Regions from separate parts of the Rhizobium sp. 01L410 genome, predicted to be linked through region 3. Evidence: riboswitches for the same ligand, from Rfam matches in the RefSeq annotation. Region 3 holds a riboswitch; each other region holds the start of a gene.
What was found. A riboswitch is a leader RNA that binds a small molecule or an ion and turns the genes downstream of it on or off. The one in region 3 is predicted to bind cobalamin.

Region 1 (4,088 bases), on a different contig from region 3:
GAAGAAGGCGAAAACGACGAAAGGCACTGAAAACAGCGCAAATGTAAGCCTATGCCTCTGAGACAGCGGCGGCTCCTCCCATTTTGCCTCCCTCCCCAGGAAGGCAACCCCGACCGCCCGATTGTACTGACCGGCGCCGCGAATTCCAAGAGGCCAGCGGCATGGCCAAGGCGATCACCCTGCCCTTGACACTCCGGGCCCGGAATTGTCCTATCGGCCGACTGTGATGGGAGACCGCGATGACCGACGAACAGGCGCCTGTTGACAGCAAGCTCACCACGTCCAAGCGCCGTTGGGCGGCGGAAGGCAAGTTCCTGACAGGGCGAATTGCCCGCCCGGAGACCGAGCGCTTGCCGCCCGGGCAGCATCTGGTGAAGAACTGGCCGGTGCTCGATCTCGGCGAGCAGCCGGCGATATCGCTGGATGATTGGAAGCTCGAGGTGCGCGGTCTCGTAGAGACACCGCTTGCGCTGACATGGCCTGATTTCCAGTCGATGCAGCAGAGCACCCGTGTCAGCGACATCCATTGCGTGACGACATGGTCGCGCTACGACAACCGCTGGGAAGGTGTTTCGACCCGCGATCTGCTGGATGCCGCCATGCCGAAGGCCGAAGCCGGCTACGTCATGCTGACGAGCTATGACGGCTACACGACCAATCTGCCGCTGGCGGATTTTGCCGCCGAAGACGCGATCCTGGCGACCGCCTGGGAGGGGCAGCCGCTGACGGTTGATCACGGCGGCCCGATGCGGCTGGTCGTGCCGCATCTCTATTTCTGGAAGAGCGCCAAATGGCTGCGCCGCATCGACCTGATGCCGTCGGACAGGGCGGGCTTCTGGGAAATGAACGGCTATCACATGCTCGGCGACCCCTGGCGCGAGCAGCGCTACTCCGAGGACTGAACCTTCAGCAGCCTGCGGCCGGCGAAGAAGACGCCAAAGATCATCGCGAAGAAACCGGTCAGCGACGCCATGCTAGCCGTATGCAGCGGAATTTCGCTCCAGCGCGGCTTGATGACATCGGCAGTGTTGAAAGCCTCGCCGCTGAAACGGCAGGTGATCAGCGACAGGCCGCGGCGCACCATGTCGGCATCGGCATCCGAGATAATCGCGTCAGCCTCTCCAGCCTCGCGCGGCATATCCCGCAGCGACAGCAGAACCGCCTTGGTGGCGGCCAGATAGGCGTGAGCGCATTCGTTGAACGGACTCTCTTCGTCGGTCACGCTGCCGGGCATACGGCCCCAGAGACAGTAGGAATACTGGATCTGCGCATAGTTCAGCACACGGCGGAACGGCTCGTTGGTATCGGTGGCGGTGGACGCCAGCGCGATGATCCGGTCGCGATAATCAGCCATGACGGCCATTTCGCCATGCGAAATTTCAGGGACAGGAATGCCGCTGTGGTTTTCCGACGCGGTGCGGCTATGGGCCATGGCTCCGCCGGTCAGCAGCGCGAGCGCAGCTACAGAGATCGCCGAACGAAGAAGCAGCCGTTTCATCGCAGACCTTACCAATCCCTCATTCCTGTGCTTGTCACAGGAATCCAGTGCGTCCATGTCCATGGACGCGGGAAACTAGAGTCATTCACCGCGCCGACGCGCAGTGGCTGGATTCCTGTGACGAGCACAGGAATGAGGGAGAGTGCGGAACACCTCCCTCACCAAGCTCTCACCGAAACGCCGGACGGCCAACCGGGGACCGCGTTTCCAGCCGCTTCTCGGCCAGGAAGCCGAAGACCACCGCAAGCACCGACCACAGGATCACGTGCATGCCGAGCGACGTCGTGCGGAAGCTCCAGAGCACCGCTGCCGAATATTTTTCCGGCACCTCGTTGATCGGCGGCAGCAGGTACTGCACGAGGCCGATGAAGACGATGTAGGCGATACCGGCGATGATCGAGCCGTTCCAGATGCCGAAGCGGACAGCCAGATTGCGGGCCAAGGCCACGGCGGCGACGAGCGCCCCAACCGAGACGACGATCATCAGGAAGAACAGCTCGGTGCGAACGCCGATCGTGTCCGGATTACCGACAGCCGGCGGATTGGCCGGGTACTTGATGCCGGGAACGAGGATGATGGCGACGAAGGCTGCCAGCGCGATGACGGCAGCGGTGCCGCGGGCGCTGAGCTTGCTGAAGCGGCCATGCACGAAGGCGAAGGCGAGAGCAAAGAGGCCGCCGACGGCGATGCCGTAAGCCATCACGCCGGTGAAGAGGCCGATGCCGGCCTGAGTGGCGCGGCTGACGATTTCGGGTTCGGCGGCTTCGCCGGCAGCCGTGGCAGCGGCTTCCTCGAAGGCAATCGCCTTGTCGACCAGCGGCTCACCGAATGTATGGGCGAAGGCAAACACCAGGATGCCAGCAATCGCCCCCGCGATCATCCCACGGAGTAGAAGATTTCCAACCATGTCTGTCGTCCTTTAGTGGCAGGGGAAGCCGAGAAGGTGGCGGCCGTCATGCACGAATTCGTGGACGTAGCCGCCCGAGAATAGCGCCATGGCGCCCTCTTCCGTGCCGACAAAATAGATGGCGATGATCATCAGCAGGCCGCCGAAGATCGCCCATGGCAGGATTTCGCCTACCGGGATTGGCGCTGGTGCTGCAACAGGCGCAAAAGTGGTGTCAGACATATATTCCTCCTGGAATGACGCGTTTCAGTCGAAAGAGTGTTGGCGGCAAGGTCTGACTTCCAGCCTGCTTTCGCATCCTGGTCACAGTGGCGCGACCGCGCCGGATTTCCACCGGCTTCCAAACCCGCAACATGCCCGTTATATCTCTAGGCTGAGAACTGTCAACGAAACTTCATTTGCCATCCACGGCAAGCCGGAGGCTCACCTGTGCATACCCGGCTGACCTGGATCTGCCACGGCCCGACCAGCGCAAACCGCGAAGGCCGCTTCCCTCTGAACGAGCCACTGGAACAGAGCGCCGTTGTGGAAACCGCAGCGTTGACGGAGAGGCTTCGGCACGCCGATCGGAGCGCAAACAGCCCTGCCCTGGCAGGATTGCAGACGGCCGAAATCTTGAGCCTTGCCGCCACCGGCGATCCCAGGCTCGCCGATCCTGACTACGGTCGCTGGAAAGGACGCTCACTCGCCGATCTGCAGGCAAAGGAGCCGGACGCTCTGGTTCAATGGATGACGGATCCGCAATCGGCGCCGCATGGCGGCGAAAGTCTCGCGAAAGTTCAATCTCGCGTCACCGGCTGGATGGAGGAACAGCAGAACCTCGACGGGCACATGATCGCAATCGCCAATGCCGCGGTGATCCGGGCCGCCGTTCTCCATGTACTGAACGCGCCGCTCGCCTCGTTCTGGCTGACGGATATCGAACCGCTTGCCATCCTGCGCATGAGCCATGACGGCCGCCGCTGGGCGCTGCGCTTCGGCCGCTAAAGCTACCATTCCCAACGCGAAATTTAGATAAGCCTTACGCAAGCAAGTTGCGCGATACCTATTGAACCCGGCTTGCCGGGCGCTAAGTCCTTGCCCCGGGGAGACCAGCCATGACGTATGATTGGAGTGGGGAGCGTACACGGCGCATGCGTCTTCTGAAGATCGCGACCGCCGTTGTTCTCATAGGCTTTGTCATCAGCATCCCGATGCTGGTGAGCTGAAAGAAGGGCGAGCAGCCAAACTGCTCGCCTTTTCGCATTATTGCTGCGGAATCTGGATGACCGCAAAGAACAGGCCGAGCTGGCGGATCGCGTGCGCGAAGCCTTCATAATCCACAGGCTTGGTGATGTAGACATTGGCGCCGAGATCGTAGCAGCGCTGGATTTCACGCTCGTCATCGGTCGTCGTCAGGATCACCACCGGCATGCGCTTGGTGTGCTCGTTGCCCTTGATCTGCTCGAGAATGTCGATGCCCGAGGTGTCAGGCAGATTGAGATCGAGCAGCACCAGCAGATAGCGGTCCCTGCTGACCTCACCGCTGCGATCGGCACCAAGGATGAAATCGAGAGCGCTCTTGCCATTGGTGAAGGGAACGATCTCGTTGTTCACGCCGGCCCGGCGCACGTTCTTCTCGATAAGGCGGGCATGCCCCTCATCGTCTTCGATCATCACGATCGTGACTTCCTGGCCCGTGGC
Region 2 (4,088 bases), on a different contig from region 3:
CTCCATGAACCTCAGGCAGCGGCTCAAGGCCATCTTCAGTCTATCGCATATTGAATGTTGTAGCGGCCGTGCACCGCCGATTGCTCGACATACGCCCGGACGCCAAAGACGCGGGCAATCAGATCTTCGTTCAAAACCTCCCATGTGGTTCCTAATGCAACCACTTTACCCTTCTGCAGCACGGCGAGGCTGTCGCAGAACATCGCTGCGAGATTGAGATCATGCATGGCAATGATGCAGGTCGTCCCGAGTTTCGACACGAGGGATAGAATTTCGAGCTGGTGCTGGATATCGAGGTGGTTTGTCGGTTCGTCGAGCAGGAGCTCGGTCGGCGTCTGAGCCAGAGCTCTCGCGATATGGACGCGCTGACGCTCCCCGCCGGAAAGTGTCTGCCATATCTGTCCGGCGCGGTGTTTCATGTCGACCCGCTCCAGGGCCATGTCGACGGCCGCATCATCTCCCGCATCCCAGGCAGAAAGCAGGCCGCGATGCGGCGTGCGCCCGAGCTGGACGACGTCACGCACGGTCAGCGGCGTATCGGTTGCCGATTGCTGCTCGACGAGAGCAACGCGCCGGGCGAGACTGGCTCTAGAGAGGATGGCGACGTCGTCCTCGCCGAGACGGATAACGCCGCTATCGACGCGGCGCAGGCGGCAGATTAGCCGCAGCAGGCTGGACTTTCCCGAGCCGTTCGGGCCCAGCAGACCAAGCACCTTACCTGGGGTCACCGATAGCGTGATGCCATCGATGATTAAGGTGTCGCCGGCCGAATAGGACACGGTATCGATGGAGATGCTCATGCACTTCTCCCGACGCGATAGAGGATGATCGCGAAAGCTGGGGCGCCGAAAAGCGCGGTGACCACACCGATCGGCAAGATCTGTTGCGTGATGATGATCCGGGAAACGATATCGGCCCCGACCATGAAGATCGCACCGCCGAGCGCCGTGGCCGGTAGGAGACGGCTGTGGGACGGGCCAACGATGAAGCGGGCGGCATGCGGGATGACGAGGCCGACAAACCCGATAGAACCGACCATGCTGACGACGGCCGCAGTCATGATCGCGGTGATGCCGAAAAGAACGATCTGCACCCGCCGCACGGCAACGCCGAGCGATGCGGCGGCATCCGAACCGAAGGCAAATGCATCGAGCGCGCGGGCGTGGAACTGGCAGGCGGCGAAGCCGGCGATCGCGATCGGCACCGACAGATAGACATCGGGCCAGCGGACGCCGCTCATCGACCCCAGGAGCCAGAACAGCACGCCGCGCGCCTGTTCCGCATTTGCGGATGTCGTGACGATATAGGAGGTGAGCGCATTGAAGAGCTGCGAGCCGGCAACCCCGCAGAGAATGATCCGTTCGCTGGAGCCCCCGGTGCCTGTCGCAAGAATGCCGACAAGCAGGAAGGCCACCACCGCACCGATAAAGGCACCACCCGACAACGAAAGAACGCCATAGCCGAGTCCGAGGATCATGACACAGACGGCCCCGGTCGAGGCGCCGGCGGAAATGCCGAGCACGTAAGGTTCGGCGAGCGGGTTGCGAAGAAGCGCCTGGAGGATGGCACCGCAGAGGGCGAGAGAAGCGCCCGCACTGGCCGCCGCCAAAGCGCGGCTGAGCCGGTAGTCCCAGATGACGCCTTCGTGGATGCGGCTGAGTTCGAACGCCGTTCCAAACAGCCGGTTCGAAACCGCCTTGGCGGTTGTCGCAACTGGGATCGCAATCTCGCCGATCGAGACGGCAAGGCTGATCATGACGCCAAGGAGGAGAACGGCGGCGGCGGTGAGCGCAACGAGCGCCCACCACCGGCGTTGCCAGGAAGCGGCAACTTTCACTGCGTAAGGCCGAAGGTCTTGATGCCGTTTGCCAGCGTTTCGATGCCGTCGATCGTGCGGATCGTCGGGTTCATCGACTGGGCGTCCATCATCACGAAATGCTTGTTCTTGACGGCCTCGAGTTCCTTGGTAACCGGATCACTCTCCAGGAAATCGATCTTTACCTTCGGATCATCGGCGGCATAGCGGCGGCGGTCCATGGTCGCGAGGACGATGACGGCAGGATTTGCCTGGGCAATCGTTTCCCAGCCGACCAACGGCCATTCCTCTTCGGTCGTGACGACATTCTTCGCGCCGACCGTCTTGAGAATATAGGCCGGAGCGCTGTTCTTGCCGGCGATGAAGGCGTCGCCCTTGACCTCTTTGCTGGAGAACCAGAAGACAACGGGCAGGTTCTTGCCCGAGGCACCCGAGATCGAGGCAACGGCTGCAGCCTCACGCTTCTTCAGATCGGCGATCAGGGCATCGCCGCGATCCTTGACGTCGAAAATTTCGGAGAGCTCCGCGATCTCCTGATAGATCAGGTCCATCGTGAACAGCTCCTTGCGAACGCCATCACCGCCATCGGCATTGATCTTGGCGACGCAGTCGGCAGGCGCGATGTAGGTATTGATGCCGAGATCGGCGAATTGCTCGCGCTTGCCGACAGAGCCTTGCGCACCGACATGCCATTCGAATTCGGCGGCGACCAGATCGGGTTCCTGACCGACGACGGCCTCGAAGCTTGGATCGTTGTCGGCGAGCCTTTTGATCTTGCTATTTGCATCGGCATATTGCGGCAGGACCGGCCCGACCCAGACGGCGGTACCGGCGACCTTGCCGGCAAGACCAAGCGAGAACAGGACTTCGGTCATCCCCTGGCCGATCGAGACGATCTTCTCAGGCGCCTTCTTGAACGTGACCTGCTGCCCGCAGTTGTTGAGGGTCAGAGGATACTGCGTGGCGGCAAGGCTTGTACCGGCGAAGCCGGTCAGGCCGAGGGCAAATGTGAGCGTGGCGATAATCTGGCGCATGGGACCTCGATTTAGGAGAAGCGGGCAGCACGACGCCGCGGAACACGGCGTGACTGCTCACGCAGCGCGGACGCGGAAAGCCCAATCGAGGCGGATGGAGGCCATGTATCGGCGAAGGGTCAGGTCAAACATGTCTGTTCCTTTCCAGGCATCCCCGCCCGGCTGATTGGATCGTGTTTGACGGCAGGTCTCCTGGCTCGCGAATATTCGCCTCTCATCTGCCTTCCCGCGATAACATCGCAGTGGCATGGCCTTGCGGCCCAAGGGAGACATCCAGCAGGCTGGTCTCCCGTGATGATCGGCAATCCGCTTACAGTTGCGGGGGCAGCCACGGTCTTGGTCCCTTTTGGGTCGTCCGCACCGTGTTCCCTATTAATCCCGTCGGAGACTTCCTCCGGGAACCGTCGGATGCAGTTACGACGCTAATATCCCGGCCGTCAAGACGCGCAGCGCGCCACCCTGGTTCGGCAATCAGGGTTCAGTACCCGCAGAACGGCCGCCAATCGCGTTTTCGCTTGTTGAATACGGCATACTTATTCCGTTATATATGAAGAAAATGGGAATATCAGAGGTAATGGCCGTTGAACGAAATCTCAAACGAGACCGTCGCAGAGAGCGGCTATCGGCAAATAAGGGCGGATATCATTTTCGGGCGGCTTTCTCCGGGGCAGAAGCTCAAGCTTGAAAATCTGAGAATCGCCTACCAAACCAGCGTCAGCACACTGAGAGAGATTCTCAACCGCCTGACATCGGAAGGCCTCGTCGTTGCCGAGGGGCAGCGCGGCTTCGAAGTCGCGCGTGTTTCGGTCGCCGACCTGAGAGAGACCGCAGCGCTGCGTCTGCTTCTCGAGGAGCACGCGCTGGAGCAGGCCTTCGAACAGGGCGATGTCGAATGGGAAGCGCGGCTGGTCTCGGCCCATTACAAGCTGGCGCGCATGGAAGAGGTGATGGCCTCGGGCGATACCAGTAGGGCGGAAGACTGGAAGCGCTACGACTGGGAGTTTCACCAGGCTCTGATCTCGGCCTGCGGATCGCGCCTGCTGATGGAAACACATTCGGCGGTGTTCGACAAATATCTGCGATATCAGATGGTGGCATTGTCCTATCGCGGCGGCGTTGCGGAAGAAGAGCACAAGCAACTGCTGGAGGCCGCTCTTCAGCGCGACATCACGACGGCGAAGAGAATATTGCAGCGGCATATTCAGCAGGGCGTCGAGCATGCGCTGAGCAAGGGTTCA
Region 3 (4,088 bases):
AGTTTCCCCGAGGGCCTGCAGCGCGCCTTGAAAGGCGAAATTGTCGCCGTCTATGCGGATCTTCATGCCGACGAGCACACGTTCCGCAACATCAATACCGAATATCTCGAAATCTACAGCCCGCTGCATGACCAGGCTTCGGGGCGGATCATCGGCGTGGCCGAGATCCATGAGGATCCGAGCGGTTTTGTCGATGAGCTCGCGCGGCTGCGGGTGGTCACCTGGACGACGGTGGCGTTGTTCTCCTTCGTCGTCATGCTCGGCCTGTTCCTGATCGTCAGGCGCGGCAGCCGGACAATCGAGCATCAGCGGCAGGTGCTGAGCCACCGCGCCGAGGAGGCAGAGTCCGCCTCGAAGGAATTGATGGAGCTGAGGGACACGGCGCGCCGGGCCTCCATGGAATTCGCCAACCTCAACGAGACCTTCATCCGCCGCATCGGCGCCGACCTGCATGACGGCCCGGTACAGCTGATGACACTGGCCATCCTACAGCTCGACGAGCTGCGCGACCTGACCAAGAAAGATGAGCGCGCAAGGCTCCTCGACGAGACCAGCAAGACGCTGGGTGAAGCACTGATCGAGGCCCGGACGGTCACCAAGTCGCTGCTCTTGCCGGAGATCCTGCATCTCTGGGCTAAGGACGTGGTGGCCGAGGCGATCAGGCAGCATGAGGCGCGGACCAAGACCAAGGTCGCCTTTGTGTCCAGCGGCACCAATGCCGACCTGCCGCCGGCGCTGAAGACCTGCATCTACCGCTTCGTTCAGGAAGGGCTTAACAACGCCTACCGCCACGCTGGTGGCAACGGCCAGCGTGTCCGATGTCGGATCGACATGCCGGTCATCGCGATTTCGGTCGAGGATGACGGTTTGCCCTCCGGGACGGTGCCGTTTGCGGCGCGCGAGGGCGGAATGGGGCTCTATGGCCTCCGGCAGAGGATCGAGAGCTTCGGCGGTAAGCTTGCTGTCACCAAGCGGCCCGGGGGTGGCATGATCCTGGAGATGGTGCTGGAGCTGCAGCAGGCCGACGCAGCTGGCCTATAAGGCGACGGACTATCCGAATTGATAACTGGCTGAAAGCATAGAGATCGAATAGACAGAAATCCGATGAAGTTAACCAAGCATTAAAATCCGTCTTTATGTTTGGCTCTGTTTACTTTAGAGCTATCGGAAAGAAGACGAGGGGGTTTATTCGTCATCATGTCTATCTCGGTCGCATTCGTTGATGATCATCCAATATTGTTGGATGGACTCGTTAATCTTTACTCGGCGAAGGAAGATCTTCGGGTGACTGCCCGCGGGCAGAACGCCATCGACGCGCTGAAGATCGTCGAGGAGCACCGGCCCGACGTTCTTGTCACCGATCTCAGCATGCCGGGCGATACACTGGCGGCACTCGAGCTGATCCAGAAGAACTACGAAGGCACCAAAGTCGTGGTCTTCACCGCCACCGCCAATATCGACACGGCGATCCAGGTGCTCAATCTCGGCGTCTGTGGCTATGTGCTGAAGGGTAGCACGGCGCGCGATCTGTATGAGGCGATCAAGACCGTGCATGACGGCAGCACCTTCATCACGCCGGGTTTCGCCACCAAGGTGATCCTGTCGATGAAGACGGCCGAGGTGCGCCGCAAGGCGCAGATGCAGAAGCGCCTGAGCGCCCGCGAGGAGCAGATCGTCAACTACCTGCTGCAGGGCAAGACCAACCGCGAAATCGCCAGCATGCTCGATATCAGCGAGAAGACCGTCAAGCACTACATGACGATCCTGATGCAGAAGCTCGATGCCCGCAATCGCGTCGAAGTGGTGCTTGCTGCCCAGAAGTTGCAGGCTCCCGTGGAGACCGGCGCGCCGTCCTCGATGCTGTTGTCGTAATCGGCGAGCACAGCCAACCGAAGAAACAAAGACATAAACATATCTTTATGTCTATTGACGTGCGATCCGTGATGCGACATGCTCGTGTCATCGTGGTTCTGCGGACCTTTGGTCCGGAGCTAAGAGGGAATCCGGTGAAAATGCCGGAGCTGCCCCCGCAACTGTAAGCGGCGAGCGGCCGTCCATTCATGTCACTGGGGAAGACGCCCCGGGAAGACGGACGGCAGCGTTGACCCGCAAGCCAGGAGACCTGCCGCGATCGATAACGTCCACGGGCGGGGTTGTCCGGTGTGCCGCTTTTGCGACCGGCACGCCTGTGTCCGCGCGCCGATGCGTCATCCCAAGCCTTGCCCATAACCCTCGGGGTAAGGAAACATGAGCATCAAGACTGCAAATCTCGGATTCCCGCGTATCGGAAAGCACCGCGAACTGAAGTTCGCGCTGGAAAGCTATTGGGCCGGAAAGGCCGATAGGACAGCACTTCTCGACGTCGCCAAGACATTGCGGGCCGAACATTGGACCCTGCAGAAGGCCAAGGGAATCGATATCATCCCGTCCAACGACTTTTCCCTCTACGACCATGTGCTCGACACGGCGGTGATGGTCGGCGCCGTACCGGCCGAATATGGCTGGAAGGGCGGCCCCGTCGATCTCGACATCTATTTCGCCATGGCGCGCGGTTCTGCGGGCGTTGAGCACAGCGATTGCGGCCATGTGCATCATCACGAGGGCGTTCCGGCACTCGAAATGACCAAGTGGTTCGATACCAACTACCACTACATGGTGCCGGAATTCACCCGCGACCAGCGCTTCGCGCTGACCGAAAACAAGCCGCTGCAGATGTTCCGCGAGGCGAAGGCGCTCGGCATCCACACGCGCCCGGTCATTCTCGGCCCGGTGACCTTCCTGAAGCTCGGCAAGGCGACGCAAGCAGGCTTTCATCCGATAGAACTGCTCGACCGGCTGCTGCCTGTCTATGCGGCCATCCTCGCGGAGCTCAGCACTGCGGGCGCCGATTGGGTGCAGATCGACGAGCCAGCCCTCGTGCTCGATCTCACAGACGCTGAGCGGAACGCGCTGACCACGGCGTACAGCGCGCTTCACCAGCTGGTGCCGAACCTGAAGATCATGATCGCCAGCTACTTCGGAGCATTGGACGACAATCTCAAGACGGCAGCGGCGCTGCCGGTCGCAGGTCTGCACGTCGATCTGGTGCGCGCGCCCGAGCAGCTCGATGCGGTCGCATCAGCGGTGCCGGGTGGCCGGGTATTGTCTCTCGGCGTCATCGACGGCCGCAACATCTGGCGCGCCGATCTCGAGAAACTGCTCGATCGGGTCGAGGCGCTTTCCAAGACGCGTCCGATCGAAATCGCGCCGTCTTGCTCGCTTCTGCATGTGCCGATCGATCTTGCGCTCGAAACGGCTGTCGATGCCGAGGTCAGGGGATGGCTGGCTTTTGCCACGCAGAAGCTGGATGAACTCTCGGTCCTCGGCCAGGCGCTTGCGCAGGGGCGTGATTGCGTGGCCGATGCGATCGGCAAATCTTCGAGGGCCGCGGCCGCCCGCGCGGCTTCGCCGAAGGTCAATGATCCCGCGGTCAGGCAGCGCATTGCGGCGATCGACGAGACCATGAAGCGCCGCAAGGCCGGTTTCGCCGAGCGCAAGGCGATCCAGCAGACGGATATCCGCTTGCCGCTGTTCCCGACGACGACGATCGGGTCCTTTCCGCAGACGCCTGAAGTCCGCAAGGCCCGTTCGGCACACACGAAGGGGACGCTCAGCAATGCAGACTATGAGGCTTTCCTGCGCAAGGAAACCGAAGCAGCCATCCGCTGGCAGGAGGAAATCGGCCTCGATGTGCTCGTCCATGGCGAGTTCGAGCGCAATGACATGGTGCAGTATTTTGGCGAGCAGCTGTCAGGCTTTGCCTTCACGCAGCATGCCTGGGTACAGAGCTATGGGTCGCGCTATGTCCGCCCGCCTATTATCTTCGGCGATATCGCGCGGCCGAAGCCGACGACGACAAGCTGGTGGCAATATGCCCAGTCTCTGACAGACCGGCCGGTGAAGGGCATGCTGACTGGACCGGTGACGATCCTCAACTGGTCCTTCGTGCGTGATGATATCGCCCGGAGCGAAGCATGCCGGCAGATCGCGCTGGCGATTCGCGACGAGGTCGGTGATCTCGAAAAGGCCGGCGCCAGAATGATCCAGAT
Region 4 (4,088 bases), on a different contig from region 3:
CGCGGCGCAGCTGCAGCTTCAGGCCGAGCTTCGAGGCCAGGCCTGCCGCCAGCTGCGTATAGCCGGCCTCGAGCCCCACCGATGCGCCGAAGCCGTTGGAGATCAGGTTCTGGATGGCGACGATGATGCTGTCGGTTAGCGACAGGCGGCCGCCATGCAGCGCATTGGCCTCGATCGGGTCGACCATTGGCTTCTTGCGTGTCCTGCTGAGAATGAAGAGCAGCAGGCCGAGCAGCATGCCGCCGCAGACCGGTGCCAAAAGCAGCAGCAGCTTGTTGCTGATATCGGAGGAGCTGAGACGATCGACATCGCTGATGCCGAAGATGAGGCTGTGCATCTCGCGGGAGATCAGGCTCATGCCGGTGACCGCGCAGCCAGAGATGACGCCGACCGCGCCACCGGCGAAAACCATGCCCATTTCGTTCTGGCGCGCCAGCGCGCGCAGCCGCGCCAAATCGAATTTGAGATGGCGCCGCGTCAGGCGGCCGATATCCGTTTTCGTGAGCATGATGACAGAACTAGGCGACGGGAGGAAGGATCAAGGAAGCAGGCTTTTCGCGCCGCATGATTTCGCGAGCAATTGCAGCAAAAGCGAGGCGGCGGCAAGCGAAATATGCCCGTAAGTCAATGAATTTAATAGACTATCTGTTTGGTAGACTCAGTCGTGTTAAGATGCGGCATTTTCCATTGTGTCAGGCTCGATTGACTTCGCACTGCCGCACGCCTAACGATGAAATCAATAACGGATGGTTCCGGAGCGGTGATTGCCGCCCTGGATGAAAAGGGAATGTGACGGGGCGGACCCAAACCGGGCGTCTTCATCACAGCCGACCCCGCGACTGTAGAGCGGTCAGGGTCTTCCATCCGGTGCACCGGCACCATTGCCTGATCGCCGCATTCCGCGGCAGGGCGGTGGCTCAAGGACACCGGAAAAGCCACTGGAATGCATCGTGATCAGCAGGGGCTGGACGCCTCCATTTCTACGAATCGTCCGCCTTTTCACGAGAATGCAGCCGGGAAGGCGAGGAAGATCCGCTGGCACGATCAGGGATGGCCTTGCGCCATCCCTGTCGGGGCCTCGAACCGCGAGCCAGGAGACCTGCCAACCGTGCCGGGCGAAGAGCCCACCCAAGGGCAATCCTGTCCGCTGCCAGCACGGAGGTTGTCATGGCTGAAACACGAATTTGCATGCCGTTACGTGCGGCCCTGAGGATTTCCCTCATTCCTGTGCTTGTCACAGGAATCCAGCGTGCCCAAGTCCTTGGGCACAGAAGACTTATTTCCTTGCTGCTAGGTTTCATTCACGGCGCAGACGCGCCGTGGCTGGATTCCTGTGACAGGCACAGGAATGAGGGAGGTGGGTGTGGCGGACGCCAATACGCTGATGCCGGAGCCATCCTCACATGAACAGCACCACCTTCGTGCTCGGCGGCGCCCGTTCGGGAAAATCCCGTTTCGCAGAGCAGCTGATCGCCGATAGCGGCCTCGAGCGCCACTATATCGCCACTGGGCGTGCCTGGGATGACGAGATGCGGGCGCGGATTGCCGCCCACAGGAACGATCGCGGGCCATCCTGGACGACGCATGAGGAGCCGCTGCAGCTTGTCGAGTGCCTGTCGGCCATCGACGGCGAAGGGCGGGCGATCCTTGTCGATTGCCTGACGCTCTGGGTCACCAATCTGATGATGGGCGAGCGGGACATGGCGGCGGAATCTGCTGCCCTTGCCGCCTGGCTGCCGAAGGCCAAGGCTCGGATCGTGCTTGTTTCCAATGAAGTCGGCCTCGGGATCGTGCCCGAGAACCGGATGGCGCGGGATTTCCGTGATCATGCCGGGCGGCTGCACCAGATGATCGCGGCCGCTGCCGCGGACGTGTATTTTATCGCGGCAGGGCTGCCGCTGAAAATGAAGGGTTGAAGTTTATGAACCAGAAGATCCCCGCAACCGTGATCACCGGCTTTCTCGGTGCCGGCAAGACGACGATGATCCGCAACCTGCTTTCCAACACCGGCGGAAAGAAGATCGCGCTGATCATCAACGAATTCGGCGATCTCGGCGTCGATGGCGACGTGCTGAAGGGCTGCGGTGCTGAGAATTGCACCGAGGACGATATCATCGAACTGACGAATGGCTGCATCTGCTGCACCGTTGCCGACGATTTCATTCCGACGATGACCAAGCTGCTTGAGCGCGAACAGCGCCCCGATCATATCGTCATCGAGACCTCGGGCCTAGCGCTGCCGCAGCCGCTGGTCGCCGCCTTCAACTGGCCCGATATCCGCAGCGAAGTGACCGTCGATGGCGTGATCACCGTCGTCGATAGCGCCGCCGTTGCCGCCGGACGTTTCGCCGACGACCACGATGCCGTCGATGCGCGCCGCGCCGAAGACGAGTCGCTCGATCACGAGAGCCCGATCGAGGAGCTGTTCGAGGATCAGCTGACCTGCGCCGATCTGATCGTGCTCAACAAGACGGATCTGCTCGATGCCGCAGGCATTATCCGCGTCCGTGACGAAGTGGCGTCGCGCATTTCGCGCAAGCCTGCGCTGATCGAGGCGAAGAACGGCGAAGTTCCGGCCAGTGTCTTGCTCGGCCTCGGCGTCGGCACCGAGGAAGATATCGCCAATCGCAAGTCCCATCACGAGCTCGAGCATGAGGATGGCACGCCGCATGACCACGACGAGTTCGACAGCTTTGTTGTCGAGCTTGGCGCGATTGCCGATACGGCCGGTTTCATCGAGAAGCTGAAGGGCGTGATTGCAGAGCATGACGTGCTGCGCCTGAAGGGCTTTGCCGCTGTCGAGGGCAAGCCGATGCGTCTGCAGATCCAGGCTGTCGGCAGCCGTATCGACCAGTATTTCGACCGCGCCTGGGCGTCGGACGAGACCCGCGGCACGCGTCTCGTCGTTATCGGCCTTCATGACATGGATGAAGCGGCGGTGCGCACGGCCATCGAGGCGCTCGTCTGATCCATGCATCTGCTTCTCGCCCAGAAAGGAACGATCAGCGACGGTGACGAGGCCATCGATCTTGGCCAGTCGCCCGGCGATATCCTGTTTCTGTCTGCGGCGGATACGGAGCTTGCGGCCATCGCCGCCGCCCACGGACAGGGCGGCGGTTCACCGCTGACGCTTCGGCTTGCCAGCCTGATGAGCCTCAAGCATCCGATGTCGGTCGATGCCTATGTCGAGCGGACCGCGCTGCACGCCAAGCTCATCATTGTCCGCGCGCTGGGCGGCGCCAGCTATTTCCACTACGCGCTGGAGGCTCTTCATGCCTGCGCGGCGAGGCATGGCGCGCGGATTGCGGTTCTGCCCGGCGATTCCAAGCCGGATGCCGGGCTGACGCCTTTTTCCAATGTGGCGCTCGATGATCTCAATGCGCTGTGGTCGTATCTGATAGAGGGCGGCGACGAGAATTCGCGGCGGCTGCTGGATTATGCGGCGGCGATGCTGTCGGGTGGTGAAAAGCCCGGTGCGGCTGCGCCGTTGATGAAGGCCGGGATATGGTGGCCGGGGCGGGGAGTCGTTGGTGTCGGGGAGTGGCGGGTGCTGTCTGCGGCGATGCTGCGGAACGTGGCACCCCCCTCTACATCTAACGACGCCCCCATCGCCGCCATCAGCTTCTACCGAGCCCTCGTCCAGAGCGGCGAGACCGCACCGGTCGAGGCGATGATCGAGGCCCTGGCGGCGGAAGGTCTCCGGCCATTGCCGGTCTTTGCCTACAGCCTCAAAGACCCGGTCTCCAAGGGCATCATCGCCAGCATTTTCGATCAGGCCCCTCCCGATGTCGTGGTCAACACGACGGGCTTTGCCGTGTCCGCGCCGGGTGCGCAGCGTGAACCGACCGTGCTGGAAAAAAGCGGTTCCGTGGTGCTGCAGGCAATCCTGTCTGCATCATCATATGAGGCGTGGGCCGTGTCATCGCAGGGGCTGTCGGCGCGCGATCTCGGGATGAACGTGGCGCTGCCTGAAGTCGATGGACGGGTTTTGGCGCGGGCCGTCTCGTTCAAGTCGGCGGCGCGTTATGACGCGGCTGTCGAAGCGAATATCGTTACCAGCCAGCCTGATGAAGGGCGGATGCGCTACA

Region 1: it holds a riboswitch for cobalamin, as region 3 does, so the genes downstream of both, AC1DV9_RS21920 (CbtB domain-containing protein) here and metE (5-methyltetrahydropteroyltriglutamate--homocysteine S-methyltransferase) in region 3, are expected to answer to the same signal.
Region 2: it holds a riboswitch for cobalamin, as region 3 does, so the genes downstream of both, AC1DV9_RS24990 (ABC transporter substrate-binding protein) here and metE (5-methyltetrahydropteroyltriglutamate--homocysteine S-methyltransferase) in region 3, are expected to answer to the same signal.
Region 4: it holds a riboswitch for cobalamin, as region 3 does, so the genes downstream of both, cobU (bifunctional adenosylcobinamide kinase/adenosylcobinamide-phosphate guanylyltransferase) here and metE (5-methyltetrahydropteroyltriglutamate--homocysteine S-methyltransferase) in region 3, are expected to answer to the same signal.

Annotation. Positions count from the first base shown of each region.
Region 1 is NZ_JBFTST010000010.1:209,980-214,067, reverse strand. It holds gene AC1DV9_RS21935 (sulfite oxidase-like oxidoreductase) at 240-902, shown strand; gene AC1DV9_RS21930 (hypothetical protein) at 887-1,498, opposite strand; gene AC1DV9_RS21925 (CbtA family protein) at 1,668-2,405, opposite strand; gene AC1DV9_RS21920 (CbtB domain-containing protein) at 2,418-2,627, opposite strand; adenosylcobalamin (AdoCbl) riboswitch at 2,627-2,777, opposite strand; gene AC1DV9_RS21915 (histidine phosphatase family protein) at 2,835-3,392, shown strand; gene AC1DV9_RS21910 (response regulator) at 3,651-4,088, opposite strand, start outside.
Region 2 is NZ_JBFTST010000014.1:63,643-67,730, reverse strand. It holds gene AC1DV9_RS25000 (ABC transporter ATP-binding protein) at 36-800, opposite strand; gene AC1DV9_RS24995 (FecCD family ABC transporter permease) at 797-1,837, opposite strand; gene AC1DV9_RS24990 (ABC transporter substrate-binding protein) at 1,834-2,850, opposite strand; cobalamin riboswitch at 3,016-3,271, opposite strand; gene AC1DV9_RS24985 (GntR family transcriptional regulator) at 3,432-4,088, shown strand, end outside.
Region 3 is NZ_JBFTST010000001.1:430,430-434,517, reverse strand. It holds gene AC1DV9_RS01950 (sensor histidine kinase) at 1-1,041, shown strand, start outside; gene AC1DV9_RS01945 (response regulator transcription factor) at 1,198-1,872, shown strand; cobalamin riboswitch at 1,949-2,144, shown strand; gene metE (5-methyltetrahydropteroyltriglutamate--homocysteine S-methyltransferase) at 2,248-4,088, shown strand, end outside.
Region 4 is NZ_JBFTST010000002.1:195,493-199,580, forward strand. It holds gene AC1DV9_RS05510 (chloride channel protein) at 1-508, opposite strand, end outside; cobalamin riboswitch at 731-1,121, shown strand; gene cobU (bifunctional adenosylcobinamide kinase/adenosylcobinamide-phosphate guanylyltransferase) at 1,404-1,916, shown strand; gene cobW (cobalamin biosynthesis protein CobW) at 1,922-2,968, shown strand; gene cobN (cobaltochelatase subunit CobN) at 2,972-4,088, shown strand, end outside.